Regions from separate parts of the Rahnella selenatireducens genome, predicted to be linked through region 2. Evidence: predicted binding sites of a transcription regulator. Region 2 holds the regulator's gene; each other region holds the start of a gene.
What was found. Region 2 encodes CRP, which controls carbon source genes, mostly activating them, when cyclic AMP is high. Its sites were predicted from a motif close to ATGTGANNNNNNTCACAT; they were not measured.
Positions count from the first base shown of each region.

Region 1: the regulator CRP is predicted to act here: its motif matches at 3,708-3,725, upstream of ACLBVC_RS06460 (YfcZ/YiiS family protein).
Region 3: the regulator CRP is predicted to act here: its motif matches at 5,362-5,379, upstream of msrB (peptide-methionine (R)-S-oxide reductase MsrB).
Region 4: the regulator CRP is predicted to act here: its motif matches at 2,037-2,054, upstream of yrbN (protein YrbN).

Region 1 covers NZ_JBKEZJ010000003.1:128,394-136,482, reverse strand. The annotation lists gene fadJ (fatty acid oxidation complex subunit alpha FadJ) at 1-1,719, opposite strand, end outside; gene fadI (acetyl-CoA C-acyltransferase FadI) at 1,728-3,041, opposite strand; gene ACLBVC_RS06460 (YfcZ/YiiS family protein) at 3,247-3,579, opposite strand; gene fadL (long-chain fatty acid transporter FadL) at 3,996-5,273, shown strand; gene mlaA (phospholipid-binding lipoprotein MlaA) at 5,366-6,133, opposite strand; gene ccmI (c-type cytochrome biogenesis protein CcmI) at 6,168-7,382, opposite strand; gene ACLBVC_RS06440 (cytochrome c-type biogenesis protein) at 7,379-7,864, opposite strand; gene ACLBVC_RS06435 (DsbE family thiol:disulfide interchange protein) at 7,861-8,089, opposite strand, start outside.
Region 2 covers NZ_JBKEZJ010000006.1:324,871-332,959, reverse strand. The annotation lists gene ACLBVC_RS12910 (amidohydrolase) at 1-871, opposite strand, end outside; gene ACLBVC_RS12905 (MFS transporter) at 887-2,077, opposite strand; gene ACLBVC_RS12900 (LysR substrate-binding domain-containing protein) at 2,282-3,193, shown strand; gene ACLBVC_RS12895 (OsmC family protein) at 3,195-3,602, opposite strand; gene crp (cAMP-activated global transcriptional regulator CRP) at 3,965-4,597, shown strand; gene ACLBVC_RS12885 (YccS/YhfK family putative transporter) at 4,659-6,734, shown strand; gene argD (bifunctional acetylornithine/succinyldiaminopimelate transaminase) at 7,444-8,089, opposite strand, start outside.
Region 3 covers NZ_JBKEZJ010000007.1:282,292-290,380, forward strand. The annotation lists gene ACLBVC_RS14130 (NAD(P)H nitroreductase) at 1-545, opposite strand, end outside; gene sppA (signal peptide peptidase SppA) at 725-2,578, shown strand; gene ansA (asparaginase) at 2,735-3,748, shown strand; gene pncA (bifunctional nicotinamidase/pyrazinamidase) at 3,769-4,398, shown strand; gene ACLBVC_RS14150 (YeaC family protein) at 4,469-4,741, opposite strand; gene msrB (peptide-methionine (R)-S-oxide reductase MsrB) at 4,825-5,238, opposite strand; gene gapA (glyceraldehyde-3-phosphate dehydrogenase) at 5,588-6,586, shown strand; gene ACLBVC_RS14165 (D-hexose-6-phosphate mutarotase) at 6,757-7,626, shown strand; gene ACLBVC_RS14170 (aldo/keto reductase) at 7,700-8,089, opposite strand, start outside.
Region 4 covers NZ_JBKEZJ010000004.1:115,728-123,816, forward strand. The annotation lists gene pnp (polyribonucleotide nucleotidyltransferase) at 1-932, shown strand, start outside; gene nlpI (lipoprotein NlpI) at 1,062-1,946, shown strand; gene yrbN (protein YrbN) at 2,067-2,141, shown strand; gene ACLBVC_RS08355 (DEAD/DEAH family ATP-dependent RNA helicase) at 2,131-4,053, shown strand; gene ACLBVC_RS08360 (luciferase-like monooxygenase) at 4,144-5,169, opposite strand; gene ACLBVC_RS08365 (HlyD family secretion protein) at 5,496-6,470, shown strand; gene ACLBVC_RS08370 (ABC transporter permease) at 6,455-7,639, shown strand; gene ACLBVC_RS08375 (ABC transporter permease) at 7,636-8,089, shown strand, end outside.

The DNA of each region.
Region 1 (8,089 bases), on a different contig from region 2:
TGGCGCGGCAAAACGCTCGCCAAACGCCTCCACCAGAATCGGGCCGATTTTAGTGCCGACATCAATGCCCACCTCGTCAAGAAGCTGAACTGGCCCGACAGGGAAGCCAAAGTTCACCAGCGCATTATCGATGTGATCCACAGGTTCGCCAGCCAGCAGGCAGCGCGCCGCTTCGTTGATGTAAGGAGCAAGAATGCGGTTTACGTAGAACCCGGCGCTGTCGCCGACGACAATCGCCGTTTTCCCCTGTTTCTTCGCCAGCGAGACCGTAGTCGAAATCGTCTGCGCGCTGGTGCCCGTATGGGGAATAACTTCCACCAGCGGCATTTTGTCTACCGGGCTGAAATAATGCAGGCCGATAATCTGCTCAGGCCTTGTGGCCTTTTCCGCAATCTGGTGAATCGGCAAAGAAGAGGTGTTTGAAGCAAATATGGTACGCGGTGCCGCATTTTTCTCGATCTCTGCCACCATCGATTGCTTGAGCGCCAGGTCTTCAAATACCGCTTCCACCACGATATCAATCTGCGAAAAACCGCTGTAATCCGTCGTCCCCGAAATCAGCATCATCTGCCGCTGCTGTTCGTTGCGGGTGAGCCTGCGGCTGCGGACTTTTTTCTCCAGCAGATCCCAGCTGTATTTCAGCGCGTGGCGGATGCCTTCGTGATTAATATCTTTAATGCGCACCGGCAGCCCGGCGCGGGTCGCGGTGACATTAGCAATACCGCCGCCCATCAGCCCGCCACCGAGGATCCCCACGCGGTGAACCGGCAACGGCTCAGCGTCAGCGCCTTTTTCTTTTTTCAGCGCCGTCGAGGCAAAGAATAATCCGCGAAGCGCGGCAGATTGCGGCGTCATCACCAGTTCGCCAAAAGCTTTGGCCTCGGCCTGATAGCCGTTTCCGCTGCCCTGATCGAGGCCGGTTTTCACCACATCAATAATTTTTTCCGTGGCCGGATAATTACCGTGCGTTTTTGCGCGGGTCTGTTTGCGCACAAAATAGAACAACAGGCTTTTTCCCAGCGGACCGCCCGCCAGCCGCGCCTGCCAAGGCAGTGGTGGGCGCGATTTACGGCCTTTTGCGACACGTTCCAGCGCGGTTTTCAGCAAAATAGAATAAGGCACGGCGTCGTCCACCAGCCCCATCCTCAGCGCCTGTTTCGCACGAATACTGCGCCCGGTAAGCATCATATCCAGCGCTTTCGGCGCGCCGATTAACCGTGGTAAACGCTGCGTACCGCCCGAACCGGGTAACAGCCCAAGCTGAACTTCCGGCAGGCCGAGCTGCGTTTTATCATCCAGCGAGCAGACGCGCGAATGGCACGCCAGCGCCAGTTCGAGCCCTCCGCCAAGACAGGCACCGTGGATGGCGGCCACGACCGGCACGGAAAATGACGCAATCTGCGACATGACTGTCTGGCCTTTCTGCGCCAACTGGCTGGCCTCAACCGCCGTTTTGCAGCCGGAAATCATCGTGATATCGGCACCGGCAATAAATGAGTCAGTTTTACCAGAAACCAGCACCAGGCCTTTCAGATTCGGATACTGCTGCGCTTTTTGCAAAATAGCGCAGATTTGCTGAGCAAATTCAGCCTTCAGGGTATTCACTTTTTCACCGGGAACATCAATGGTGATGATGCCGACATGTTCTGCGGTAAACATCAGTGAGAAAGCGGAAACCGGCTCTGCGGATGACTGTTCTTCCAGTAGGATATTGTCCATGTTGTCCCTCATTGCGCTGCCTCCAGAATCATTGCCGCGCCCAGCCCACCGGCGGCGCAGGCGGTTGTCAGCCCGTATTTTCCACCGCGACGGCGTAATTCATGCAGCGTTTGCGTGATCATCCGTGCACCGGTTGCGGCGAACGGATGACCGTAGGCCAGCGAACCGCCTAAAACGTTGAATTTATCCCAGTCGATTTCGCCAACTGCCCGACTGCGCCCCAGTTTTTCGCGGGCAAATTCGTCACTGGCCAGCATTTTAATATTTGCCAGCGTCTGCGCGGCAAAGGCTTCATGCATATCAATCAGATCCAGATCCGCCAGCGTCAGTCCCGCGCGATCTAATGCCAGCGGCGTGGCGTATGCAGGGCCGAGAAGCATGTCTTCCCAGACATCAATGGCGGAAAACGCAAAGCTCTTCAGATAGCCCAGCGGCTCAAGCCCTAATTCCCGGGCACGGGATTCGCTCATCATCAGAACGGCAGCGGCGCCGTCGGTAAGCGGCGTACTGGTTGCCGCCGTCACTGTGCCGTGTTTACGGTCAAATGCCGGACGCAGTTTCGCGTACTGCCCGATTTCTGAATTCAGGCGGATGTTGTTGTCTTTTTGCAGCACTTCACGATAAGGCGGAACCTGCGCCGCCATCACCTGTGTGTTCAGATAGCCCTGTTCCCAGGCAAGCGCGGCCAGCGAGTGCGAACGGTGCGCCAGCTCATCCTGCTGTTCGCGGGAAATCCCGTGGCTTTTTGCCATCTGTTCAGCAGTATCGCCCATGCGCAGGCCGGTGGAATATTCCGCCACGGCCGGAGGAACCGGCAGCAGATCGCGTAATTTCAGTTTGCTGAAAATCGAAAGACGCTGCGACAACGTGCGCGCTTTATTGACGTCAACCAGTGCTCGGGCGAGGCGTTTACTGACACCAATCGGCAGAACCGATGAGGAATCAGCCCCGCCCGCAATCCCGACGCGTACTGTGCCGCTGAGAATACTTTCGGCCACGTTCGCCACGGCCTGAAAACTGGTCGCACAAGCGCGGGAAACGCTGTAGGCGTCAGTCGAAACATTCATTCCGGTGCCGAGCACAATTTCACGCGCAATATTCGGCGCTTCAGGCATCTGGACAACCTGTCCGAACACCAGCTGATCAATGTCTTTCGGATCGATTCCACTTTTCGCCAGCAACTCGCTGACCACGGTTTTGCCCAAATCCACAGCGGGGATACCGTGATAGGCGGTGGCCTGCCTTGCAAAAGGCGTGCGCAAACCATCGACAATCGCAATGCGATCGCCTTCACGCGTAACCAGTGGAATGACTTTGTTCATACAAGCTCCTGAGTAAATAGGGTCTTAAGAGGTCAGACCTGATAACTCAGTGTTAACTATGTATTTACATTTGGCAAAGTGAAAGGGTTTGAAGTGCGAGCAACAGCAAATTTTTCTGAAATGAGAGTGAAAAGAAAGAGGTGGGAAAAAATTGCAGACAAAAAAATACCGCTGTCTGGCAGCGGCATTTTAAAAGCAGAATTAATTAACGTAATCCGAGCTGGAAGATCATCGTCTCTGCCTGGCAGGAGAAAGTGAAATCCACTTTCAGCTCAACGCCACCGTCAACTTTTTCAATCTTACTGTTAATTTCGCAAGGCTCTGATTCAACGCCGCGTGCGCGTTCGGTCAGGGTTTGTAGCATTTCTTTGGCTTGCGCTTCGGTTTCGAAGACGTGCAGGTAAGAGGCGGTGCAGTCGGTGTTGTCCATAATGGTGCCGACATCAACACAACAGCAGGCAGCAGTTTCTTCGGCGCCACATTTGTTGATGGAATGCAGAGGTTGAGTGGATTTAGAGGACATGGTTACGTCAGACATAATTTTCTCCCCGGCATCAACGGCAACGTCCACCGTCTGGCCTGATTGCGAATTAAAGAATTATTTTCAGCCTGTATTTTACGCCAGCGGTTGGGCTACAGCTAGCACTTACTTTTTATGTGCCTTTGAAGTGATCCAGATCACGTAAATGTAATGAATCGATGATTAATACGTCAACGTTCTCACTTTAACGTTTCTTAATTGAACTTTTATTGTTGGTTTTTTGTTAAGTGGATCCAATTTCTTGCATCAAATAAGAAATATCAATGAAACATCATTGCAACTACACCACAGGTCAGACCTATACTTCGCTCACTGGTCTGATTTGTCAGACTGATAACGAACCCTACAATCCCGCGCTCATTGTTACTTGATGTAACATTGTTTGATAAAAACATAAAATTGAGGTTTTGGTCATGAACCAGAAAAACCTGTTTAAAAGATCAGCTCTGGCAGCTGCAGTGGCAATTGTTTCCTCCAACGTATACGCGGCAGGTTTTCAGCTCAATGAATACACCGCCGCCGGTTTAGGCCGTTCTTTCTCGGGTGAAGGCGCTATCGCTGATACCGCAGCATCCGGAAGCCGTAACCCGGCGACGATGACAATGTTTAATCGCCCTGCGTTTTCCATCGGCGCAATCTATGTCGACCCGGATGTCGATGTCACCGGCAAATCTCCGGTCACGGGTGCAGATACCAGTGCCAGTAACATTGCACCGAATCAGTGGATCCCAAATATCCACTTTATTATGCCCCTGAATGAGCAATGGGCCCTCGGCGCATCGGCGACCTCAAACTACGGTCTGGCAACAGAATTCAACGATAATTATCCGGCAGGCCCGATTGGTGGCGAAACCGATCTGACCACCATCAACAATAACTTAAGCGTCGCTTACCGTTTGAACGAGCACTTCAGCTTCGGTCTGGGCTTTGATGCGGTTTATGCGAAAGCGAAAATTCGCCGTACTGCGGGCGAACTGGTTCCGCTTAAAACCGGCGGTTTGCTGCCTGCGGATACCGAAGCCGCTAAGCTGAAAGGCAACGAATGGGGCTACGGCTGGAACGCCGGTGTCCTGTATGAAGTGGATGACAATAACCGTTACGGCTTCACTTACCGCTCAGAAGTAAAAATAGATTTCGACGGCGAATATCGCAACGGCATTCCGCAGGCATTGGGCGGCACAGGCGGCCACACTGTTCCGGGTTCCCTGACCCTGAACCTGCCAGAAATGTGGGAGTTGTCAGGTTATAACCGTGTCGCGCCGAAATGGGCTATTCACTATAGCCTGGCGTACACCAGCTGGAGCCAGTTCCAGGAGCTGAAAGCTACGGGTTCTCAGGGCCAGACGCTGTTCCAGAAAGACGAAGGCTATCATGATGCTTACCGCATCGCGCTGGGTACCACCTATTACTACGACGAAAACTGGACATTCCGTACCGGTATCGCGTTTGATGACAGCCCGGTTCCGGCGGACAACCGCACCATTTCTATCCCGGATCAGGACCGTTTCTGGATTTCAGCCGGTACCACGTATGCGTTTACCAAAGATGCTTCAGTGGACGTCGGTGTTTCCTATATGCACGGCCAGACGGTGAATATCAGCGAAAAAGTGGCTGACGGCGTACCGAATTATGAGTTCCAGGCTAAAGGCACCGCGATGTTGTACGGCGCGAACTTTAACTACAGCTTCTGACCGGTTTTCACGACAGAGCACATAAATGAAAAAAGCGCCGAGAGGCGCTTTTTTTTGCATTGAATCTTAAACGGATGAACTTGATTAGAAAATTACTCTGAATCGATATCCTTCAGATCACCCTGAATCAGTGCCGCATTCGGGTTCACCTGAGGTGTCAGCTGACCGCCCCTCGCCAGGAAGTCATGGCGCTGGAAGTACGCTTCGCGGATCATCAGGTAAGGATCGGAAGAGTTACGGATCAGGCCGTCAGAATCGAGCAATTCAGCACGGGTTTCAACACCTTCCAGTACCCATTTACCGGCTGACATCCAGAAGGTCAGATAACTCAGCATCGGATACAGGTCATCGACCAGATCGCCGCCTTCGTCACGAATCGTCGCACTGCCGTAGCCCGGCAACATGACGTAAGGGCCGTAACCGACGCCGTAATGCCCCAGCGTGCTGCCGAAGCCCTGCGCTTCTTCGCGTGCCAGTTTCGGATTCGCCATCGATGCCACATCAATCAGACCGCCCATCCCCAGGATCGTATTAAGGAAGAAACGGTTGAAGTGGATCGCCGCGCGGTACGGATCGCCTTTCAGCAAGGAGTTCACCATGCTGGCCGGTTCATCAAGGTTACTCAGGAAATTACTGGTTCCGTTACGCGCCGGTTGCGGCACGTAATCACGCCAGGCAACAGCCACAGGACGTAGTACATACGGGTCCATGTAGTTGAAGTTGAAGTTAAACATCGCGCGGTTGAAACCTTCCAGCGGATCAGATCGTCCCTGCTGTTCGCTGTCCGATGACCCGGACGTGCCGGCACAACCGACCAGCAAAACTGTCGCAAACGCCAGCCCAGTCAGGCGTAAGTTCATGGATATCTCCCTGTTTTTGATCTTCGGCTCGTGATTAAGGAACCTGCTGATTAATTTCAATGCTGACCTGGCCGTTACCGGCAAAATCGGTCAGCGAACTGTCGCCGTACCAGTCACCCGGGGCTGGCGTCGCCAGACCATTTTGTGAAATACGAACGCGTACTTTTAATTTTTGCAACGAAGAAAGCAAGCGTTCCGGCATCATCGCATTGCTGTCATCGACGGTAATCGCCAGCGGGAAGCGGCTCAGCGGCAGTTTTTTAACCGCTACCGGCACCGGGCTACTTCCATCCGTTACCGAGATAAAGACCGTGCCATTGTGCGGAAGTTTCTGCTGAGCATCCGCAGAGAGCGTTACGTTTACCGCCAGTTTAACCTGGTCTAACCCCGCCTTCTGTTTTGCCTGTGCAATGCTTGCCTGAACCATCTCAAGCCGTTTATCACCCGCCGGCAAAATTTTCAGCATAACTTCCCACGCGCCAATGGCTTGCGGATAGTGACCCTGTTCATATTCATTATAGGCCAGCAAGCTTAATACACGCAGGTCGCCCTGAGATTTTTCCAGCATACCCCGTAGGAGATTTCCGCCGGTAAGGTTATCTTGCGGATCGGATGAACGGGTTAACACTTCGGCATAACCGAGTTTAACCGCCATATCGTTCGGGGCCAGTTCATATGCATGGGCGTAAGCCTGTGTGGCCGTAGCGGCGTTATTGAGCGCCATACCCACGCGGCCCAGCATAACCCAGTCCTGCACATTTTCCGGATCGGCCTGCAAATCAGTCCGCAATCCCAGCCCTAAATCCTGCACATCTCTTGCGGTCAGCGGCGTGCCGTGGTCATCCGCGATACGATGACGCAAATCTGGCATATGCTGCATCACCTGATTCCACGCACTCACCTGCCCTAATCCGCCCGCATATAAATAGAGGCCCAGCGTGATGATCACCAGCAAAATCGCGCCCGGTACCAGCGTCCAGCGGCCGATCGGTTGTACCGCGGCCGGTGCGTGGCCGTCAGGGATATCGGTCAGCAAATTTTCCTGCAATTCCTGGATATGCGCCGGGCGTTCATCTACTACGCCCTGTGATTCGTCCTGCTCAAGCTCATGTAAGCGGTGATGGTAAAACGCTTTATTGAGCGCATCGCGCGACGTATGTTCTGCGCGGTCGCCACGGATCACCGGCACGATAAACAGCGCCAGCGCGATCACCAGCATCACTCCAATACACAGCCAAAAAATACTCATGATCCTGTCCTGTCGCTGTCTTTAAGTAACTGCGCCAGGCGCTGTTTCTCTTGTTCTGACATTTCTTCTGTACCGGTTTCGCTGACCACGGCACGGCGGCGGGAACGCATGAAAATCATTCCTGCACCGATAATCACTACCAGCACCGGGCCAAGCCACAGAATAAGGGTCGACGGCGTCACCGGCGGTTCGTACGTGACGAAGTTGCCATAACGCGCCACCATATAGGCGACGATTTGCTGGCGATCCTGGCCTTCATTGAGCAACTGAAACACCTTGGTGCGCATATCGGCGGCGATAATTGAATCGGACGCCGCAATATTGGTGTTCTGGCATTTCGGGCAGCGCAGTTGCGCGGTGATCTCGCGGTAATCCTGCTCCTGCTGTGGCGATTTAAACTGATAGGTATCGATAGCCGCGAAAGCACTGAAACTCAGTGCCACGCCGAGCATTAACGCAGGCAATACGCGTAAGATTTTCATGCATTGCCTCCGAATTTTTTGTACAGCGGCAACACTTCGCTCTGCCAGACTTTCTCATTCAAATCGCCCGCATGGCGATAGCGGATAATGCCCTGTCCGTCGATCAGGAAAGTTTCCGGTGCTCCGTACACGCCCAGATCTAACCCGAGCATTCCGTCACCGTCGTACAGGCTCAGCATGTACGGATTGCCCAGCGTATTCAGCCAGTTCACCGCTTTCTGACGG
Region 2 (8,089 bases):
GTTCATACTGCGCACCGTGCGCCGTCGTAATCCCGGAAATAATCTGTTCCATCAGCTGCGGAACCAGCTCGCGCACACTGCTGTGATGGGTGCGCAATGTTCCGGCGAGTTTCACGCGTTCCGGAATCACGTTATAGCTCTCCCCGCTCTGGAAAGTGGCGATGGTCAGCACCGGCACCTGTAGCGGATCGATACGGCGCGCCACGACGTTTTGCAGCGCCGTCACCACTTCCGCGCCAACCACCACCGGATCAATGCACAAATGCGGCATCGAACCGTGCCCGCCCTTGCCGGCAATCGTGATGTCGAAGTTATCGGTGGACGCACAGAACACGCCCTCTTTCAGGCCGACCTCACCCGTCGGGGAATTCGGCATAACGTGCAGGCCGAAGATTTTCTCCACGCCGTCGAGTACGCCTAAATCCACCAGTTCCTGTGCGCCGCCCGGCGGTAATTCTTCCGCGTGCTGGAAGATAAACCGCACCGAGCCGTGCAGTGCGGACTGACACTGTGTCAGCACTTTCGCCGCACCCAGTAACATCGCGGTGTGCGCGTCATGGCCGCAGGCGTGCATAACGCCAGGCACCGTCGAACAGAACGGCTCGTCGTTTTCTTCCTGAATCGGCAAGGCGTCGATATCAGCCCGCAGCGCATACGTCGGCCCCGGATAAGCGCCGTTGAGATCGGCAACCACGCTGTTAGGTGTCAGCCGCGTCAGGGTCAGGCCGCCAAAACTTTCCAGCTGTTCCGCGATGTAATCCGCCGTTTTATGCTCCTGAAATGACAACTCAGGATGCGCATGAATGTGTCTGCGCCAGCGCAGAACGTCCGTTTTGACTTCCGCCAGCATCGCTTCAAAATTAAATGTCATCAGACTTCTCCTCAGTTATGCCACGTCGCGCAACGCTGCGCGCGGTTTCAAGGTCAGCGGCAAAATGGCCAGCCCGGCAACCACCATCGCCAGCGCCAGAAAAACAAATGTCGAAAAATACCCGTGCGTCACCGTGATCAGATAGCCCATCGCAATCGGCGCCACGAATCCGCCGAGCGTTCCGCCGGTATTGATAATCCCCATTGCGGCACCCATCACGTCCGGCGGCAGGCGTTTCATCGGCAGCGTAAACACCGTGACAAATGCCGCCATCAGGAAAATGTAGCCGAGGAACAGGAACAGCCCGGCGGTCACCGCCGACGCCGAGGTGTACACCAGCCAGATGCACAAGGCGCTGAGCATTGCGCTGCAAAAAATCACTTTCGGCTCTTTGCCCTGCATATAACGGCCGACCAGCCAGCCGGTCGCCAGCGAGGAAATCCAGATCCCCATACCACCGGTGGCGACCACCAGCCCGGAAACGTCCAGCGACATTCCGCGCTGTTGCACCAGATATTTAGGCAGCCACGCCATCAGGCCGTAGGACGGAATGTTGATGCAGAAAATGGACACGAACAGCAACACGACAATCGGGTTTTTCAGCAACTCACGGTAGCCGGTTGCCACGCCGGCGCGGACCTCTGCTTTCGGCGGATTCGGCACAAAGATGACAATCGCAACGGCAATCGCAAACGCCAGCAGGCCGAGAATGGAGAATGAGCCGCGCCAGCCGAGCGTATCGAGCGCATACACCGCAATCAGCGGCCCGGCGGTCATCGCCAGACCCGCGGATGACAACAATATGGATTGCGCAAAAGTTCGCTGCCCGACATCAAAATTGGAAACTACCGCTTTGGCGCAGGAACTCGGATACCCGGAATGGCCGACGCCGGAGAGAAAGCGAAACGTCACCAGCAATCCGAGGCCGAATCCCAGCAAACCGAAGCAAAGCGCGAAACCGCCGAGCAAAAACAGCGAAATGCCGAGCACTTTCTTGTAGCCGAAACGGTCATTCAGCCAGCCAGCGGGAATTTGAAACAGCGAATAGGCCAGGAAGAAAATGCCGGTGATGTAACCCAGCTGCTGCGGTTGCAGATTAAATTCCCGCTCAATCGGCAACAGCGCGAACCCCATCACCGTTTTGTCGATATACACCACCGCATAACCAACGAACAGCAGGAAGATCATCAGGGAACGACTTTTCATAGCGGATATCCCTTTTTGTTATCACCGCGTCAGAATCTCTCACTGTCGGGCGAAAAGTAAAATGCGATATGCATCACGTAATCAACTGAATAACAACGTATTATTTATTACAAATCTGAAGCTATCAGCTTTACAGGTTTGCCATAAGATGCAATTTTTGGGCGGGCGATGCTTTTTACTGATAGAGTTTTCAAGCGAGGCAACATGCGTTATTTACCGAAATTGCAGCAACTCAAGGTTTTCCAGCAGGTTATCCGCAGCGGAAGTATTCGCGGCGCAGCGCGGGCGATGAATCAGTCCCAGCCGGCGGTCAGCAGAACCTTGCGGGAACTGGAACAAACGCTTGAAACTCAGCTTATCGTGCGCGGCAATCAGGGCATGGCGCTGACGGAAACCGGCCGCGCCTTTGCGCAGCGCATGCAGTTTATTCTCGAAGAACTTGAACGCGCGGCGGATGAGATCCAGCAGATTAATCAGTATTCGCAGGGTTCGGTGGCTATCGGGTTTTCATCACTGCTGGCGCTGACAGTGTTTCCGGCTCTCAATGAAGCGTTCAAAACGCAGTTTCCCCAGTCCAAACTGCTGATTAAAGAAGGCCAGCTTTCGACGCTGTTACCGGCGCTGCGTGAAGGGAAACTCGATTTTGCCGTCGGAACCGCCGGGCCGGGTTTTCCGCTGGAAGATTTGGTGCGTGAGCCGCTGTTTAGCGCGCCGTTTGGCGTGATTGCGCGGCAAGGGCATCCGCTGGCAGGTGCCACCACGCTCGAAGAATTGCAGGGCGCGCGCTGGGTGTTGCCGGAAACGGATATGGGTTATTACCAGCAGATTCAGCTTTCAATGAACGGCTTTAGCGCGCCAGCAGGTGAAACGCCGGTAAGAACGGATTCGGTGGTGTGCGGGCTGAATATGGTATTGCAGTCGGATTATCTGACGATTGTGGCGAAGGCGATGCGCGCGCCGTTCGGCTTGCAGGACAGGCTTTGCCTGCTCAATATCGATACGCTGCCAGAGGCGGAATATTGCGTGCTTTATTCGCAGAAATCGCCGCTGACTTTTGCCGCGCGGCGATTTCTGGATTTACTGCGAAGTCAGTGCCAGTCGTATCGCTGGTGGTGACTTATTCGGCGTTCACTACTTCAAAACTGTGGGTGATCGTCGCGGCTTTGCCCAGCATCAGGGAAACAGAGCAATATTTTTCCGCAGAAAGGCTGACCGCGCGTTCCACAATTTTATCCGTCAGGTCTTTACCGGTGACGATAAAATGCAGGTTGATGTGCGTGAACAGACGCGGCGCTTCTTCACGGCGCTGAGACGTCAGTTTCACTTCGCAGTCACGCACGTCGTTGCGGCCTTTTTGCAAAATAGACACCACATCAATCGCGCTGCAACCACCCGCTGACATCAGCAACATTTCCATCGGGCTTGGGGCTTTGTCGCCCGCATTACCATCCATTGTGATCTGATGGCCCGACGCTGACTCACCTAAAAACGTCAGCCCTTCTACCCATTTTACGCGTGCGTGCATGTGCTCTTCTCCCGGTGGATAAATTCGTCAAATTTTCCCCTCAGACTACCCTTTCACCCAAAAACTGGCAACGTAACCCGATCGCCATCATGCTGAAGCGAGACAACAGAAGACAGCATTGCAAACCTGTGTTACAAACAAAGCCGAAACATACTTTCCAGTAAATTGCGGTGACGGTTTTTGCGGTTTAAGAACAGAACCCACGGTGTTAACAGCAATAATCAGGCTGTTTCACTCCGACATCCGCTTGCAGCATTTCTGGGGAGTTATATGCTGAAAGGGCGCTTTTTAAAGTAAGTGCCGTACAGGGAACTCTGAGCCCTGTGATTTTGGGCAGCGATAACAACAGAGGATAATAGCAAATGGTTCTCGGCAAGCCACAAACAGACCCGACTCTCGAATGGTTCCTGTCTCACTGTCATATACATAAGTATCCTTCTAAAAGTACGCTGATTCACCAGGGTGAAAAAGCCGAAACGCTGTACTACATCGTGAAAGGGTCGGTTGCCGTCCTGATTAAAGATGAAGAAGGCAAAGAAATGATACTGTCATACCTTAACCAAGGTGACTTCATCGGCGAGCTGGGACTCTTCGAAGAAGGGCAGGAACGCAGTGCTTGGGTTCGTGCTAAAACTGCCTGCGAAGTGGCTGAAATTTCTTATAAAAAATTCCGCCAGCTGATTCAGGTAAACCCGGATATTCTGATGCGTCTTTCCGCGCAGATGGCAAACCGTCTGCAAGTGACGTCAGAGAAAGTCGGCAACCTTGCCTTCCTCGACGTAACAGGCCGTATCGCGCAAACTTTGCTTAATCTGGCCAAACAGCCTGATGCAATGACCCATCCGGACGGGATGCAAATCAAGATCACCCGTCAGGAAATCGGCCAAATCGTCGGTTGTTCACGTGAAACAGTCGGACGTATTCTCAAAATGCTGGAAGATCAGAGCCTGATCTCCGCACACGGTAAAACGATTGTCGTTTACGGTACACGTTAATCCCTCAGAAATTGGCGCGACAGTTGACTGTCGCGCCTTTTTTATGGGCTAAGCTTTACCCATGACGCTATGGCGAAGACTGTTCTATCATCCCGAAGTTAACTACGCGCTGCGCCAGACGCTGGTGTTGTGCCTGCCTGTCGGTATTTGCTGGCTGTTTGGCAATCTGCAAATGGGTCTGCTGTTCTCGCTGTGCCCGGCCTGTTGCAACGTCGCCGGTCTCGATACCCCGCACAAACGCTTTTTTAAACGCCTGATCGTCGGCGGTTCGCTGTTTGCCGTCAGCAGTATCCTTTTGCAGGTGATGCTCGAAAACTGGCACATTCCCCTGCCGCTCATCATGTTAACGCTGGCTTTACTGCTCGGCGTCACCGGCGAAATCAGCCCGCTGCACGCACGCCTGTTGCCGGGCGCGCTGGTGGCCACCATCTTCACACTGAGTATGGTCGGCGTGAGGCCGATGTGGCAGGCACCGGCGCTGTTTGCTGCCGGAACCGCCTGGTACGGGCTGTTTAACTGGGCATGGTTCCGTATTTCCGAAGAACAACCTATGCGCGAAACGCTCAGCCAGCTGTATTTGCAGCTGGCGGATTATTTCGAGGCCAAATACAGCCTGCTGACGCAACATATCGACCCCGAAACAGCCCTTCCCCCGTTGCTCAAGCGCCAGCAGCAGGTCATCGATCTGATTGCGTTGCTCTATCAGCAGCTGCATATGTTGCCGCATCATGAACACCACAATAACCACAAGCGGCTGTTCCAGCGTTTTCAGGTTGCACTCGATTTGCAGGAACACATCACGGTCAGCCTGCATCAGCCGGAAGAAGTGCAGAAACTGGTGGAAGAAAGCCACGCAGAAGCGGTGATCCGCCGGAATGCGCAGGTAATTTCCGCTCGTCTGCGCGTGATTGCGGACGATATTCTTTATCACCGATTCTCCGAGCGTTTCACCATGGCGAATGAACTGGCGGCGCTGGAAAAAATTGCGGCGCAGAACCCGCAGAATCCGGTCGGCCAGTTCTGTTATTACCATTTCAGCCGTATCGCACGACTGCTGCGGACGCAGCGCCCGCTGTATCGCCGCGATCTGATGAACTCCCAGCCGCGCCTGCCTTTCTGGCCTGCGGTGAAAAGCTACCTGTCTTTTAAATCCTCGGCCCTGCGCAATGCCGCACGTCTGGGTCTGATTCTGGCGATCGGCAGCAGCCTTGGGTTGTTCTTCAATCTGCCAAAACCCTACTGGATTTTGCTGACGATCATGCTGGTCAGCCAGAACGGTTATAACGCCACGCGTGTGCGTATCCAGCACCGTGCGCTCGGCACGCTGGCCGGTCTGCTGATTGCCGCCGGATTGCTGAAACTGGAGATGCCGGAAGGCATCACGCTGATTTGTATGCTGGTGGTGACATTGATCTCCTACACGGTACTGCGCAAAAACTACGGGCTGGCGATGGTCGGCATGACGGTCACCGCCGTTTATACACTGCAGTTGCTGGCAATGAACGGCATCCATTTTCTGGTGCCGCGACTCATCGACACATTGATTGGTTGTGCGCTGGCCTTCGGCGGTACCATCTGGCTGTGGCCGCAATGGCAAAGTGGCCTGATGCGCCAGAACGCCCATCAGGCGCTGGAAACCTATCAGGATGCCATCCGGCTGATTCTGCAGGAAAACCCTGACGCCTCGAAACTTGCGTACACCCGAATGCAGGTCAATCAGGCGCATAACAAGCTGTTCACCTCGCTGAGCCAGGCGATGCAGGAACCCGGTTTTAACTCGCATTATCTGGCGGATATGCGTTTGTGGGTCACGCACAGTCAGTTTGTCGTTGAGCACATCAACGCGATGACCATTCTCGCCCGTGAGCATTACATGCTGCCGGAAAAGCTGGCGACGGAGTATTTGCAGACCTGCGAAATCGCGCTGCAAAGCTGTCAGCAGCGGTTGCTTTACGACGGGCCAGGCAGTGAGAACACCTTATTTAATGCGCCGGAGCTGCACCCGGATATGCCGCTGACCGAAATGGAGCGCCACCTGCGGAGGGTAATTTCGCATCTGAGTGTGATGCATACCATTTCGTCACTGGCGTGGAAGCAGAGGCCACACCATGGGATCTGGCTGACGCGGCGGGCGTAAAAGGGGAGATCCCCTTTGATATCCCCCTTTAAAGCCGACTGGCAGTGTTTGGGGTTTTCGCTTGCAGTAAGGGCTGGATCGAGAAGATTTCGGTTTCTCACGTATGGTGATCGCTTAACGCGCTGTGCCGAAACCGCCAAAGAGGGAGGAAAGCGCCTCCCTCTTTGATCTCCCACGCTTTTTTCACTGCGCGCTCCGCTCGCTGGCTATGTTTCAGGAACAATCGCTATTGCCGCGAAATCTTGCCGCTGCGCGGTTCCCTAACTCGGTTTCGAGCCTTGAGTCTCGAAACACTCGCTAGGCAAGCTTTCTGAAAGCGGCCAAAGGCTATGTAATTCAAGAGAGTATTTCGTGCTGTTTTTCAAAAGGTGAGATGGCGCGCTCAAAATCCAGCTGAACGGAGCGGCTTCGAGACCCGAGGCTCGAAGACCGAGTGAAGGCAGCACGAAGTGCCTGGATTTGCGCCACACGTGGGAGCGCCAGAACACGGCCATCGACCCAGCGGCAGTGCTGGTTGTAAAAAGACGCGGAGAGCCCAGAGAGGGGCCGTCCTGGCCCTCTCTGGTCGGTTTCGGCGCGAGCCGCTGAGCGATCACCGCACATAAAAAACCGAAATATTCTCGGTCATAGCCCTCACGGTGAGTGAGAAACTGAAATTTTCTCGATCTATATATTTTTTTAAATAAAGCCGGCTGCTAAAGCCTGAACCCTAAACCCCTGTAACTTTTGCCACAGCTTTCTCAAAGCGCCCCATCCCTTCTTCAATATCCGCGAAGTCGATCACCAGTGATGGTGCAAACCGCATCACATTCGGGCCCGCTACCAGCATCATCAACCCGAACTCAGCGGCGGCGGCATGAAACTCTCCGGCGCGGTTTTTGAAGGTGTCCGACAGCTCGGCGCCAATCAGCAACCCCTGGCCACGGAATTCGCTGAAGACAGAATATTTCTGGTTAATGGCATCCAGCGCGCTGATGAATTTCTCGCGGCGTTCGTTAATACCGGCCAACACATCCGGCGTATTGATAACATCCAGCGCGGCTTCGGCGACGGCGCAGGCCAGCGGGTTGCCGCCGTAGGTGGTGCCGTGTTTGCCCGGTTCCATCACCGACGCAACATCCTCCGTTGCCAGCATAGCGCTGACCGGAAAACCACCGCCCAGGGCTTTCGCCGTGGTCAGAATGTCCGGCGTCACGCCGTAATGCATATAGCTGAAAAGCTTACCGCTGCGGCCCATGCCGCTCTGGACTTCATCGAACACCAGCAGTGCCTGATGTTTGTCGCAAAGTTCGCGCAGCCCTTGCAGGAATTCCTGAGTGGCGGGCATTACGCCGCCTTCCCCCTGAACCGGCTCC
Region 3 (8,089 bases), on a different contig from region 2:
TGTGTCACGAAAGGTGCGCTGTCCACCGGAATGACCTGCAAACTGGCCTTAAGTTGCGGCGTACCGAGATAGAGGAAACCGACGATTTTATCGTTCTCGCCGCAATGGAAGGCTTTGCGGACATCAGAATGATCGGTCCACGCGCCGGTGCGCCAAATGCCGTTAAACCCCTGCGCCAGCGCCGCCATCTGCATCGCCTGCACCGCACAACCGGCAGACAATAACTGTTCCCACTGTGGCACTTTCGGGCTTTCTTTGCAGGCTGCAATCACGGTGATAATTTGCGGTGCGCGAAGCGGAGCCTGCGTCGCTTTCTCAATGGCTTTTTCGTCCGCACCGTCTTTAATGGCCGCTGCGCGCAGTAATTCACTGAAACGCGTGAGGCCATCATTTTCAGCAATCACAAATCGCCACGGCTGGAGCGCACCGTGGTCCGGGGCACGCATCCCCGCGTTGATGATATTTTGCAGCGCTTGCCCTGCCGGTGCGGGGGCCGCCAGACGGGATGCAGAACGGCGGTTGAGTAACAAATCCAGTGCGTCCATTTTAATCTCCTGAGAATAATTGCTATTTACCTTACGTTAACATAGGCACAACGCATTTTTCCAACCTCCGGCAGGCTTTCGGATAATGCGTCACCGCCAAATTCTGAAATGATTTAAAGCTGACATTTCTCCGGCAGGTCATTAGGATAGCGAGACTTAACCGTCTTATTGGAGAGACCATGCGCACATTGTGGCGAATTATCGCCGGTTTTTTTAAGTGGACCTGGCGTCTTCTTAATTTCGTCAGAGAATTCATTCTCAACGTATTTCTTATTCTGATCATTCTGGCCGGCGTCGGCATCTGGTATGCCGTGCAGGATAAGCCGGTTGAAACCACGAAAGGCGCGCTGCTGGTCGATCTTAGCGGCTCGGTGGTGGATAAACCTTCCGTGAACAATAAAGTCCGCCAGTGGGGCCGTGAGCTTCTGGGGACATCCAGCAGCCGGTTGCAGGAAAACTCCCTGTTTGATCTGGTCGATACCCTTCGTTCCGCAAAAGATGACAAAAACGTCACCGGTATCGTGTTGCAGCTGACCGATTTCACCGGCACCGATCAGTCATCCATGCAGTATATCGGTAAAGCATTGCGCGAATTCCGTGATGCCGGAAAACCGATTTACGCCATCGGCGACAGCTACAATCAGTCGCAATATTATCTGGCGAGCTATGCTAATAAAATCTATCTGTCGCCGCAGGGCGCGGTCGATTTGCACGGCTTTGCGACCAATAATCTTTACTACAAATCACTGCTGGATAAGCTGAAAGTCACCACCAACATCTTCCGCGTCGGGACGTATAAATCCGCCGTTGAACCGCTGATCCGTGATGATATGTCCCCTGCGGCCCGCGAGGCGGACAGCCGCTGGATTGGTGGCTTGTGGAGTAACTACCTCAATACCGTTTCAGCTAACCGCCAGATTACGCCTGAGCAACTGTTCCCCGGTGCAGCGGGCATTCTTGCGGGCATGCAGGCCACCGGAGGCGACATGGCGCAGTACGCGCTGAAAGCCAAACTGGTGGACTCTCTGGCGTCGCGTACCGAAGCGGACAATGACATGGTGAAAGCGTTTGGCTGGAATAAAACCACCAAAGACTTTAACTACACCAGCATTTACGATTATTCACCGAAGCCAAAACCGGATAATAACGATCCGCAAATCGCCGTGATCTTCGCAACCGGCGCGATCAACGACGGTGAAGAACAACCGGGTGCCGTGGGCGGCGATACGACCGCACAGCAAATTCGCGATGCACGTCTGGATCCGAAAGTGAAAGCGATTGTATTGCGCGTCAACAGCCCGGGCGGCAGCGTCAGCGCATCTGAAGTGATCCGCTCTGAACTGGCCGCCGCGAAAGCCGCAGGTAAACCGGTTGTGGTTTCAATGGGTGGCATGGCGGCTTCCGGGGGTTACTGGATTTCAACGCCAGCGAACTACATCATTGCCAGCCCGAGCACGCTGACCGGTTCCATCGGTATCTTTGGTGTGATCAATACGTATCAGAACACGCTTGATTACGCCGGTGTGCATACTGACGGCGTGGCGACCTCCCCGCTGGCCGATATCGCATCGACCAAAGCGTTGCCGCCAGAGTTCTCGCAAATGATGCAGCTGAACATCGAGAATGGGTATAAAACCTTCCTCGGCCTGGTCGCGGATTCCCGCCATAAAACGCCGGAGCAGATTGATCAGATTGCACAGGGACACGTCTGGATTGGTTCTGACGCCAAGGCCAACGGTCTGGTGGATGAACTGGGTGATTTTGATGACGCCGTGAAGAAAGCCGCGGATCTGGCAAAACTGCCAAAATGGCAGCTGAACTGGTATGTCAGCGAGCCAAGTCTGAGCGATATGTTGTTCTCTCAGGTCAGCGTATCCGTTCACGCCATGCTGCCCGCGGCTATTCAGGCCTATCTGCCTGCGCCGGTGAGCAAAATGGCGATGGAGCTGAAATCACAGGCTGACCTGTTCAGCAACATGAACGATCCGCAAAACCGTTACGCACTTTGCCTGACGTGTGGTGACGTGAAGTAATTCCGTTAAACACCGCTGCATGAAAATCCGCCCGGCACTTCTCTCAAAGAACGCCGGGCTTTTTTATGGCACGGCGCTTTTTGGGTGGGACAGCGGCGGCGAAGCCTTTATACTTAGCGCAGTTGCTTTCACCTTTCTAAAAAAAGAACATCTTCGATGACTAAAAAATCTATTTACGTTGCCTATACCGGTGGCACCATCGGTATGCAGCGTTCTGAGCAGGGTTACATTCCTGTGTCCGGCCATTTACAACGCCAGCTGGCGCTGATGCCTGAATTCCACCGACCTGAAATGCCTGAATTCACGATTCAGGAATACGCGCCACTGATGGATTCTTCCGACATGACGCCGGAAGACTGGCAGCATATCGCGGACGACATCCAGGCGCATTACGACGATTACGACGGTTTTGTGATCCTGCATGGCACGGACACCATGGCCTTCACGGCTTCTGCGCTGTCTTTCATGCTGGAAAATCTGAGCAAGCCGGTGATCGTCACGGGTTCGCAAATCCCGCTGGAAGCCCTGCGCTCTGACGGCCAGATTAACCTGCTAAACTCGCTGTATATCGCTGCAAATCATCCGGTTAACGAAGTCACTCTGTTTTTCAATAACCGGCTGTATCGCGGCAACCGCAGCACCAAAGCCCACGCGGACGGTTTTGATGCATTTGCGTCACCCAATCTTTCTCCGTTGCTGGAAGCAGGCATTCATATCCGCCGCCTGTCCACACCGTCGCTGCCGGTCGTTCCTGCCTCGACGCTGAAAGTGCATCACATCACCCCGCAGCCTATCGGCGTGGTGACAATTTACCCCGGCATTTCCGCAGAAGTTGTACAAAACTTTCTGATGCAGCCGGTGAAAGCGCTTATCCTGCGCTCTTACGGCGTCGGCAATGCCCCGCAAAAAGGTGATTTGCTGAAAGTGCTGAAAGATGCCTCCGAGCGCGGCATTGTAGTCGTCAATCTGACGCAATGTATCTCAGGACGCGTCAACATGGGCGGTTATGCAACAGGCAATGCGCTGGCACACTCCGGCGTGATCAGCGGGTTTGATATGACGGTAGAGGCCGCGCTGACTAAGCTGCATTACCTGCTCAGCCAGTCGCATACGCCGGAAGAAATCCGCGAACTGATGCAGCAGAATCTGCGTGGCGAGCTGACGGAATAATTACCCGAATAAGAGGCGATATGAAATCTGCGTTGTTGCTTGTCGATCTGCAAAACGATTTTTGCCGCGGTGGCGCGCTGGCCGTTAATGACGGAGATGCAACCATTGCCGTCGCCAATCAGATGATGTCGTGGTGTAAAAACCGCGATATTCCCGTGGTGGCGTCGCAAGACTGGCACCCTGCCGGACACAAAAGTTTTGCCGCAAACTCGCATCAGGATGCCTGGACATCGGGCGAACTGAACGGGTTGCCGCAGGTCTGGTGGCCGGTTCACTGCGTTCAGCAGGAGCCTGGCGCGGAATTCCATCCGTCACTGAATACGCGTCTTTTAGATTTTGTCGTGCAAAAAGGCACGGACGCAGAAATCGACAGTTACAGTGCATTCTTCGATAACGGACATCGCGCCGCCACCGTGCTAAACGACTGGCTGAAGGCCGCCGAAATCTCGCATCTTTATGTTATGGGGCTGGCAACGGATTACTGTGTGAAGTTCACGGTGCTGGACGCGCTGGCGCAGGGATATCAGGTTACGCTGCTGACCGATGGCTGCCGTGGCGTGAATCTCGAACCTCACGACAGTGCTGAAGCTGTTGAAGCAATGCGCGAGGCTGGCGCACAAATCGGAACGGCAGATGCACTGAACGGCTGATTCGCACAGCTCTTCAGATGCAAAAAAGGGGCGTTATGCGCCTTTTTTGCATCTGACAACCCCCTTCCCATTACTCCGGTTTGAGTCTAATCAGCGCGTCCTGAGCAAACTGTTGTTTCAGCTCTTGTTTGCTTTTGGTAACGATCTGCCCGTCAGTGCCGATGCTCATATGCTGGGCATCCACGTTGTGACGTGACTGATACAACATCACCGCCTGCAGGCTGTGCTCTTTTTGCTCTGGCGTCAGCGCCACACCGTCTGGCCATTTTCCCAGTTCTACTGCCTGCGCCAGACGTGCGTAGATTTCCGGCGTCATGACATCAATGAGTTGATTAATTTCCATCTGAGCACCTCTGTTCAACACGATTATTCAAAAGATTTTGAATAATAGCTGAATCGATTTTGTCGGTAAGATTACATCGCAACCTAACCGGCCATTTTTTCGCCATTTTTGCTGTCGGTAAAACTCATCGAAGCAGAATTTACGCAGTAACGTTCACCTGTTGGTTGCGGGCCATCCGGGAAAACATGCCCTAAATGCGCCTCACATCTGGAACAGCGGATCTCAACGCGGTCCATATTATGCGTATTATCAGTGAGATATTTTATCGCATCGTGGTCAACAGGTTGATAAAAACTTGGCCACCCGCAGCCGGATTCATACTTAGTCTCGGAGTAAAACAGAGGCGCGTTACACACTACGCAATGATAAATACCCTGGCGAATATTGTGCAGCAGTTTTCCCGTATACGGACGCTCGGTTCCATGTTTCTGGGTGACATAACGTTGAATTTCAGTGAGTTGTTCGAGTGCAGAAGCAGATTTGGATGCATTGCTCATGATTATCGTTCTCTGACGAATTTAAATTACAACTAAATTAACAGTTTATAATAACAAAAAATTAACAACAATTCAGCCTGTTTTGTCCTAAACTGTATGGCATCAGCGTTAGCCAGCTCCAACTTGTGATGGCGATCACACTCCTGATCTTATTGCCCTTTATATTCTGTTTTTCGCCCCCATGTGGTTGTGAGCCGATTAAAAAAACGGAACGTGCAATAAGCGAGCAACAGTAGGTCGTCGCTTTGACTTACAGCAATAATTGACACGATTCCGCTTGACGCTCAGCAAGGTTTTTGTAATTTTACAACCAACCTTTTATTCACTAAAAAAATAGCTGGTGGAATATATGACTATCAAAGTAGGTATCAACGGTTTTGGCCGTATCGGTCGCATTGTTTTCCGTGCTGCTCAGGAACGTTCTGACATCGAGATCGTAGCAATCAACGATCTGTTAGACGCAGAATACATGGCATACATGCTGAAGTACGACTCAACTCATGGTCGTTTCAACGGTACTGTTGAAGTTAAAGACGGTCACCTGGTTGTTAACGGCAAAACCATCCGTGTTACCGCTGAGCGTGACCCAGCTAACCTGAAATGGAATGAAGTTAACGTTGATGTTGTTGCTGAAGCGACTGGTCTGTTCCTGGACGACGCAACTGCACGTAAACACATCACTGCAGGCGCTAAGAAAGTTGTTCTGACAGGTCCATCTAAAGATGACACCCCTATGTTCGTTATGGGCGTTAACCATAAAGAATACAAAGGTCAGGAAATCGTTTCTAACGCATCTTGCACCACTAACTGCCTGGCACCACTGGCTAAAGTTATCAACGACAACTTCGGTATCGTTGAAGCACTGATGACCACTGTTCATGCAACTACCGCAACTCAGAAAACCGTTGATGGCCCGTCTCACAAAGACTGGCGCGGCGGTCGCGGCGCATCTCAGAACATCATCCCTTCTTCTACCGGTGCAGCTAAAGCAGTAGGTAAAGTAATCCCTGCTCTGAACGGCAAACTGACCGGTATGGCGTTCCGCGTTCCTACTCCTAACGTTTCTGTTGTTGACCTGACTGCACGTCTGGAAAAACCAGCAACCTACAAAGAAATCTGCGCAGTAATCAAAGCAGCTTCTGAAGCAGGCGACCTGAAAGGCGTTCTGGGTTACACCGAAGACGACGTTGTTTCTACCGATTTCAACGGCGAAAAACTGACTTCAGTATTCGATGCTAAAGCAGGTATCGCGCTGAATGACAACTTTGTGAAACTGGTTTCCTGGTACGACAACGAAACTGGCTACTCAAATAAAGTACTGGATCTGATTTCTCACGTTTCCAAATAATTGGCAATGTTGATGAACTGATTGAAGGGCGACGCAAGTCGCCCTTTTGCTTTCTGTCAGTCGCACATTTTTATCAGGCACATGAGTGCGATCAAACAGATTGATGACGTTCATCTGTAGTCTTGGTTCTTATCTTCGTAATTGTTAAAACCCTGACAGGACTTTAGATAATGACAGAACAACTCTTTTCTCTTCCGGTCGTAAACCAAATTTCAACCACTATCAGCCAGCGTCAGATTGATGAACTGCCGGTGATCGTGGTTTCTCATCCAAAAGTAAAAGCGGCAGTGGCCTTACAAGGCGCGCATTTATTGTCATGGCAGCCTGCAGGCGAAGCGCCTGTATTGTGGATGAGCAGCGCCAGCGCTTTCAAAGACGGCGTGGCGATTCGTGGCGGCATTCCAATTTGCTGGCCGTGGTTTGGCCCGGCGGGTAAACCGTCTCACGGCTTTGCGCGTAACTTCGCCTGGAAACTGACTGATCACAAAGAAAGCGCTGAAGGCGTTGTCCTGACGCTGACGCTGAAAAGCTCCCCTGAAAGCCTGGAACTGTGGCCACACGAATTTGTGCTGACTGCGCGCTTCACACTCGGTGAAACCTGCCACATTGAGCTGGAATCTGCCGGTGACTTCGAAGCCAACAGCGCGCTGCATACCTATTTCAACATCGGTGATATTGCGGATGTCACCGTTAAAGGCCTCGGCGCCAGCTTCATTGATAAAGTCGATGGCGCGAAGCTGAAAGAAGAAGCCGGTGACCTGACCTTTACCGGGCAGACTGACCGCATCTACACTCAGCCTCAGGCGACCAGTGAAATCGTGGATCCGGTGCTGAAACGCACGCTGGTTGTTGCGCACGAAAACAACGCTGACGTTGTAGCGTGGAACCCGGGTTCTGCACTGTCCGTGAGCATGGCAGATATGCCAGACGACGGTTACAAAACCATGGTTTGCGTGGAAACGGCGCAGGTGTCACACAAGCATGTTTCGACTGCTGCCACACCAGCACGTCTTGCGGTGACATTCTCAATCCGCAAATAACCGGACTGAGTTTTCCCGCAGTAAAAGCTAAGGGGTCATCTGACCCCTTTTGTCTGCGTCAGATCTAACGAATTCAGACCATATCCAGCGAGGTTTTCCCGCGTGGTGCCGGGAAGGCGGCATTGATCAACGCGATTTCTTCAATCGTCAGAAACAGCGTCAGCGCTGCTGCATTCTCTTTTACATGCTGTGGCTGAACCGCTTTGGGAATCGCAATCACGTTGCGGGTTCGCGTCACCCACGCCAGCGCAATTTGCGAACTGCTCACGCCGCGCGCGGAGGCAATTTTTTGCATCACCGGATGTTCCAGCACGTCATGACGTAATTTCCCCGCCTGTGCCAGAGGGCAATACGCCATTACAGGAACAGCGTGTTCTTCGCACCAGGGCAAAAGGTCAAATTCAATGCCACGGGAAGCAGGGTGATATAAAACCTGATCGGTCATACATTCCTGCCCGCCGGG
Region 4 (8,089 bases), on a different contig from region 2:
GTCGTGAGATTGGCCATGGCCGTCTTGCTAAACGTGGCGTGCTGGCAATGATGCCAAAACCAGAAGACTTCCCGTACACCGTACGTGTGGTTTCTGAAATCACTGAATCTAACGGTTCATCTTCAATGGCTTCTGTTTGTGGTGCTTCTCTGGCCCTGATGGATGCAGGTGTTCCGATTAAAGCCGCTGTTGCGGGTATCGCAATGGGTCTGGTGAAAGAAGACGACAGCTTTGTCGTTCTGTCCGACATTCTGGGTGACGAAGATCACCTGGGCGACATGGACTTCAAAGTGGCCGGTAGCCGCGACGGTATCACCGCGCTGCAGATGGACATTAAAATCGAAGGTATCACCCGCGAAATCATGCAGGTGGCTCTGAACCAGGCTAAGGGTGCGCGTCTGCACATTCTGGGCGTAATGGAACAGGCTATCAGCACACCACGTGGCGATATCTCTCAGTTTGCTCCACGCATCCACACCATCAAGATCAGTCCGGACAAAATCAAAGACGTGATCGGTAAAGGTGGTTCTGTGATCCGTGCTCTGACTGAAGAAACTGGCACCACTATCGAAATCGAAGATGACGGCACTGTGAAAATCGCAGCAACCGACGGCGAGAAAGCGAAATACGCTATCCGTCGTATCGAAGAGATCACTGCAGAAATCGAAGTGGGTCGTATCTATCAGGGTAAAGTGACCCGTATCGTAGACTTTGGCGCGTTTGTTGCCATCGGCGGCGGTAAAGAAGGTCTGGTTCACATCTCTCAAATCGCTGATAAGCGTGTTGAGAAAGTGACTGATTACCTGCAGATGGGCCAGGAAGTTCCGGTTAAAGTTCTGGAAGTTGACCGTCAGGGTCGTGTGCGTCTGAGCATCAAAGAAGCTACCGCACCCACTCAGGACGATACAACTGAGCAACCTGCAGCAGAATAAACTGTAACAGAAGTTTTACAGCTCCCTTCCAACTTGAAGGGAGCTGTTCGTCTCACGAACGTAGGATGCGTTTGTGTTAAGCAAGCGGATGACAGGACGTTCATCCAATGTTTGTCTCCGGGAGTAGAAATGAAGCCTTTCTTGCGCTGGTGTTATGTTGCGACAGCACTTATGTTGGCAGGATGCAGCAACCATGATTGGCGTAAAAATGAAGTTCTGGCGATTCCGTTGCAGCCGACGTTGCAGCAGGAAGTGATTCTGGCACGCATGGAACAAATACTTGCCAGCCGGTCATTGACTGATGATGAGAGAGCACAGCTATTATATGAGCGCGGTGTGCTGTATGATAGTCTCGGGCTAAGAGCACTGGCGCGAAATGATTTTTCACAAGCGCTGTCTATTCGTCCTGATATGCCAGAAGTTTTTAACTACCTGGGGATTTACCTAACGCAGGCAGGCAATTTCGATGCTGCCTATGAAGCGTTTGATTCTGTACTAGAGCTTGATCCAACTTACAACTACGCGCGTTTGAACCGAGGTATCGCACTGTATTACGGTGGCCGATTCTCGTTAGCGCAGGATGATCTGCAGGCGTTTTATCGAGACGATCCAAATGATCCCTTCCGTTCGTTATGGCTTTACCTTGCGGAGCGAGAAATCAATCCGAAGAATGCCGAAGTAGCGCTTCAACAGCGTTATGACAAAGCGGACAGAGGGCAATGGGGATGGAATATCGTCGAATTCTACCTGGGCAAGATCAGCGAATCTACGCTGATGGAACGCCTCAAGGCAGAAGCAACGGATAACACTTCGCTCGCTGAGCATCTCAGTGAAACTGACTTCTATTTAGGTAAGCATTACCTAAGTCTGGGGGACAAGAACAGCGCCGCGGCACTGTTCAAACTGACGGTAGCTAACAACGTTCATAACTTTGTTGAGCACCGCTATGCATTGTTGGAATTGGCGCTTTTGGGCCATGAGCAAGACGACCTATCAGAATCGGACCAGCAATAGCTGACGACACCAATCAGCCTTTTTAATCATGGTTTAACCATTTTTAAGCGCCTTAACGGGCGAGGGTTGCTTTGTTCGTTTTATAATCTAATTTGAGCCGGTTCACACTTTTCAATGAAAATGACTGAAAATTTTCTCGACGAGTTATGTAGACTGGCTGCCATTATTAATGAGGCACGTGTACATGACTACTGAGCTTGAAACCTCTTTTGCTGACCTGGGGCTGTCTGCTCCGATCATTTCTGCCCTGACTGATTTGGGCTACGAAAAACCATCACCAATCCAGGCTGAGTGTATTCCTCACCTGTTAAATGGCCGCGACGTTCTGGGTATGGCTCAGACTGGTTCCGGTAAAACTGCAGCGTTCTCTTTACCGCTGCTGCATAACATTGATGCTTCACTGAAAGCACCACAAATTCTTGTTCTGGCACCCACCCGCGAACTGGCGGTTCAGGTTGCTGAAGCAATGACTGATTTCTCTAAACATATGCATGGCGTGAATGTGGTTGCCCTTTATGGCGGCCAGCGCTATGACGTTCAGTTGCGCGCACTGCGTCAGGGTCCACAAGTTGTTGTAGGTACCCCGGGCCGTCTGCTGGACCACCTGAAACGCGGCACCCTGAACCTTTCTAACCTGAGCGGTCTGGTGCTGGACGAAGCTGATGAAATGCTGCGTATGGGCTTCATCGAAGACGTCGAAACTATCATGGCGCAGATCCCGGCTGAACATCAGACCGCGCTGTTCTCTGCAACCATGCCAGAAGCTATTCGTCGCATTACCCGTCGCTTCATGAAAGAGCCTCAGGAAGTGCGTATCCAGTCGAGCGTGACAACGCGTCCGGACATCAGCCAGAGCTACTGGTCTGTATACGGCCTGCGTAAAAACGAAGCGCTGGTTCGTTTCCTGGAAGCAGAAGATTTTGATGCGGCGATCATCTTCGTTCGTACTAAAAATGCGACGCTGGAAGTGGCAGAAGCACTGGAACGTAGCGGCTACAGCAGCGCTGCACTGAACGGTGACATGAACCAGGCCCTGCGTGAGCAGACTCTGGAACGTCTGAAAGATGGCCGTTTGGACATTCTGATTGCAACCGACGTGGCAGCACGTGGTCTCGACGTAGAACGTATCAGCCTGGTTGTTAACTACGACATCCCGATGGACTCAGAATCTTACGTTCACCGTATCGGCCGTACCGGCCGTGCAGGTCGTGCAGGTCGCGCATTGCTGTTCGTTGAGAACCGCGAACGTCGTCTGCTGCGCAACATTGAACGTACAATGAAGCTGACCATTCCAGAAGTTGAAATCCCAACTGCAGAAGTTCTGGGCGAACGTCGTCTGGCGAAGTTCGCAGCAAAAGTTCAGCAACAACTGGAAAGCAGCGATCTGGATCAGTACCGTGCTCTGCTGGCTAAACTGCAACCTGCAGAAGAGCTGGACATCGAAACGCTGGCCGCTGCACTGCTGAAAATGGCACAGGGCGAACGTCCTCTGATCGTTCCTGCTGATCAGCCGTTCAAAAGCCGTCCACCACGTCGTGAATTCGAAGATCGTGGCGACCGCGGTGACCGTGGCGATCGTCGTGACCGTCCGGCGCGTAACAGCGACCGCCCTGCACGTGATGGCGACAGCCCACGTCGTGAGCGTCGTGACGCTGGCGATATGGAACTGTATCGTATCGAAGTGGGTCGCGATGATGGCGTTGAAGTTCGTCACATCGTTGGCGCTATCGCTAACGAAGGTGATATCAGCAGCCGTTACATCGGTAACATCAAACTGTTCGGTACGCACTCCACTATCGAGTTGCCGAAGGGTATGCCGGGCGAGATCCTGTCTCACTTCACCCGTACCCGTATCCTGAACAAACCGATGAACATGCAGTTGATCGGTGATGCGCAGCCACAGGCTCCGCGTCGTGACCGTCCGGCTGGTGCGGGTGGTGAGCGTCGTGGTAACGGTGCTCCGCGTCCGTTCAATGGCGAACGTCGTGAAGGTGGCCGTGGTAACGGTGCTCCACGTTCTTTCAACGGCGACCGTCGTGAAGGTTCTTCAGCAGCTGGCGACCGTCGTCCGCCAAGCCGCGCACCACGTCGCACTACTGACGCATAATGATCTGACTTCAGTCCGCTGAACTTCAGATAATAAAAAACCAGCCTTTTAACGGGCTGGTTTTTTTTCGTCTGCCATTTACCGCAACGTTTATCCGATGCGCTGTTCTTTCGCCAAATCGCCCTGTAACTGAGAGACGATTTCGAATGAACGCAGGCGGGCTTCATGATTAAAAATTTGCCCGTTAATCATCAGCTCATCGGCTTCGGTTTCGCGCAAGATAGACTGCAATCCCTGACGAATCGACGCTTTATTGCCGATAACAGACATCCGCAGCGCATTATCCACGCCAAAGCGTTCTGACGCCGACCACAGGCTTTCAATGTTATCGACCGGGGCCGGTAATTTCCCCGGCATGCCGCGGCGTAAATTGATGAACTGCTGCTGGTTCGACGTAAACATCCGCTGCGCTTCTTCGTCGGTATCTGCGGCAATCGCATTGATACACACCATTGCATACGGCTTTTCAAGTTGCGCGGAAGGCTGGAATTTACTGCGATAAATCGCCAGCGCCTGATACAGCATGTCGGGCGCAAAGTGTGATGCAAAGGCAAACGGCAGACCCAGTGCGGCTGCGAGTTGCGCGCTGTAGAGGCTGGAACCCAGCAGCCAGATTGGCACATGCAGGCCCTGACCCGGAACCGCCTGAACGGCTTGCTGCGGCTGAACGTCGCCGAAATACATCTGCAATTCCTGAACATCCTGCGGGAAATTATCAATCTCTCCGGAAAGATGACGGCGCAGCGCAACCATTGTGCGCTGATCGGTTCCCGGTGCGCGGCCCAGGCCGAGATCAACACGGTTCGGATACAGCGTCGCCAGCGTCCCGAATTGTTCAGCAATCACCAGCGGCGAATGGTTTGGCAGCATCACGCCACCTGAGCCCACGCGGATCGTTTTCGTCCCGCCCGCAATATAACCCAGTAAAACGGACGTCGCCGCGCTCGCGATGCCGGTCATGTTGTGGTGTTCTGCCATCCAGTAGCGCTGATAGGCCCATTTCTCGGCGTTTTGCGCCAGACTCAGAGAACATTGAAAAGCCTTCGCCGGATCAGCACCTTGCGGGACGGGTGCCAGATCGAGCACGGAAAGGGGAACGGTGTTTTTATCAGACATAATCACGGCTCACTCGTTGATGAAGAGGAGGGAAAAGGGTGCATTCCGCTCATAATTAAACCGAGTATTACCCATTACGTGTTCATTGAATACGGCATTTGTGCCCTTAATTTCCGTTTAAACATGCTTAAATTGGATTTAACTCGCCTAAATTATAATTTTAGCCAATATGTTGTTTTGTGTTAAAAAGTCTCTGCTCATCCCGCTATGATCTCATTGAAGTCAAAAATGCGCCTGCAAAGGCGGCGAAAGCAGGCAGGGACAATGATGGAAGGGAAAACCAATGCCGGTCATTAATTCAGGCGAACAAAAAGGACGTGGTATCAATGAGTAAACGAATGTTATTAACCCTGCTGCTGGTGGCGGTTGCGGTTTCTTTGGCTGTTTTATTTCGTGCGCACAACGAAGATCTCCTTCTCCAGGGGGAAGTCGATGCGCCTGAAGTCATTGTCGCGTCGAAAGCCAAAGGCCGCGTGATTGAACGTCATGTCGAACGGGGCGATGACGTAAAAGCAGGGCAGTTGCTAATTACCCTCGACAGCCCGGAAATGTTGGCACAGCTCCGTGCGCTGGAAGCCGCACGCGATCAGGCCAAAGCCCAGCTCGAACTTTCAGTTAACGGGACGCGTGAAGAAAGCATCCGTAACCTGAAAGCGACGCTGGCGCAATCTCAGGCCGAATACGTCAATGCCCGCGATGAATACAACCGCAATGCGAAGATCGCCGGTAAAGGCTTTATCTCAGCCTCTGACTTAGAGGATTCACGCCGAGCGCGCGACAGCGCTTATGCGCAGGTTTTGGTCGCCAAAGCCAATCTTGACGAAGGCATTAATGGCGATCGCGTGGAGCAACGCGCAAGTTATGCGGCTCAGCTGCGTCAGGCGGAAGAAGATTTGCTGGAAGTGAAAGCCCAGACCGATGATTTACAGGTGAAAGCGCCGGTAGACGGCGAAGTCGGGCCGATCCCAGTGGAAGTCGGCGAGCTGCAAAGTGCGTCCAGCCCGTTGCTAACGTTAGTCCGTCTGCCTGATGCCTATTTCGTTTTTAACCTGCGTGAAGACATTCTGGCGGGTGTGCGCAAAGGCGACAAAGTGCAAATGCGCGTGCCTGCGCTGAATAATGAAATGATTGAAGCCGAAGTACGTTACATCGCGCCGCTCGGTGATTACGCCACCAAACGTGCAACGCGCGCGACCGGTGACTTCGATTTAAAAACCTTTGAAGTTCGTCTGTATCCCGCCAAACCGGTTCCCGGATTACGTCAGGGGATGAGCGCGCTTTGGCAATGGAAGTCGAAGTGAAGCCGGTTAAAGCGCCGCGCAGTGAAAGGATAAAAGCCGCATGGCGCTGTTTCAGTCGTGCTTTTACCCGCGAGGCAAATTACGCCTTTCGTAAACCGGTGATCCACTGGCTGTGCTGGATTTTCCCTTTACTCCTGTTCGGCCTGATCAGCAGCAACTTCTCTGAAGGCACTTTGTTGGATTTGCCCGTTTCGGTGGTGGATAACGATCACAGCACGCTGTCCAAAACGCTGACCCGCAAACTTGACGCAGGTTCTCATGCGCACGTTCAGGCATTTGAAGGCGGATTACCTGAAGCGGAATACCGTCTGCGCACCGCGCAGGATTATGCATTATTGTATATTCCGGTGAACTTTGAAGCGGACGTGCTGGCTGGTAAACAGCCGAGCGCGGTTCTGTATTACAACGCCCTGTTTTACGGTGCCGGGTTGTATTCCACGCAAGATTTCAGCGGGCTGATCACTGAGCTGAACACCAGCTACCGGTCGATTATCGCGACAGAAATCGGCAAAACGTTACCGTCACTGGCGAGCGTCGATCTCTCTTACGGCAGCCTGTTTAATGCCAGCGGCAGCTACATCTACTATCAGCAATTTGCCGCCACCATCCATCTTTTGCAGCTTTTCACCGTCACCTGCATGATTTACGTGATGGCGCGCAGTCAGGCACTGCTCAGTGCGCCGTCATTTACGCTGGCGCTGCTCGGGAAACTCGCGCCGTACACGCTGTGTTTCACCACCCTGCTGATGGTGGAAATCGCCATGCTCGTGGGTTTTTTCGACGCGCGGGTGAGCGGTAATCCCTTGTATATGCTGGTGATCGGCTTCTTTTATGTGATTGCCGCCCAAAGCCTGGGTCTGCTGCTATTTACCTTCACGAAAACGACTATCACCGCCTACACCATGATGGGGATTTTCGTCAGTATCGCGCTCACCTTTTCCGGTATGGCCGTTCCGGTGTTATCGATGCCGCTGCCAGCGCGCATTATTTCCGGTATCGAACCCCTGAGCTACGCGCTGGCGGCAATGTTTGACGTTTTCCTGCGTCAGGTATCGCTGCGGGGCATTCTGATGGTCTGCTGCATTCTGCTGATTTATCCGCTACTCACCGGTGTGCTGGTGCGCAAGCGTCTGTATATGCGCATGAAGCAACAGGAGCCAGGACAATGACCCGTCGCGAATGGTTCAAAACCTGGTGGGGAACCTTCAGCAAAGTGCTGACCGGTTTGCTCGATAAACCGATGTGGATGATGCTGTTGCTTTCGCTTTGTGTGATGAGCCTGGTTTACGCTAACCGTACCGTCTGGGATCTGCCGGTCGCCGTTATCGATCAGGATCACAGCACCGCCAGCCGCATGCTGACCCGTCAGCTGGACGCCACATCTAAAGTTGAAACTAATCACTACGATAATCTCGCCGATGCCGAACGCGATCTGGCGCTACGTAAATTGTTCGCGGTGATCATCATGCCGGTGGATCTGGAGAAAAAGATCCTCGCCGGTGAAAACATCGTGATCCCGGTTTATGGCGATGCGACCAACCGTCTGGCGAACGGGCAAATCCAGCAGGACGTACTCGCGGCGTATCAGGCGATCCTCACGCAATACAACACGGATTTAC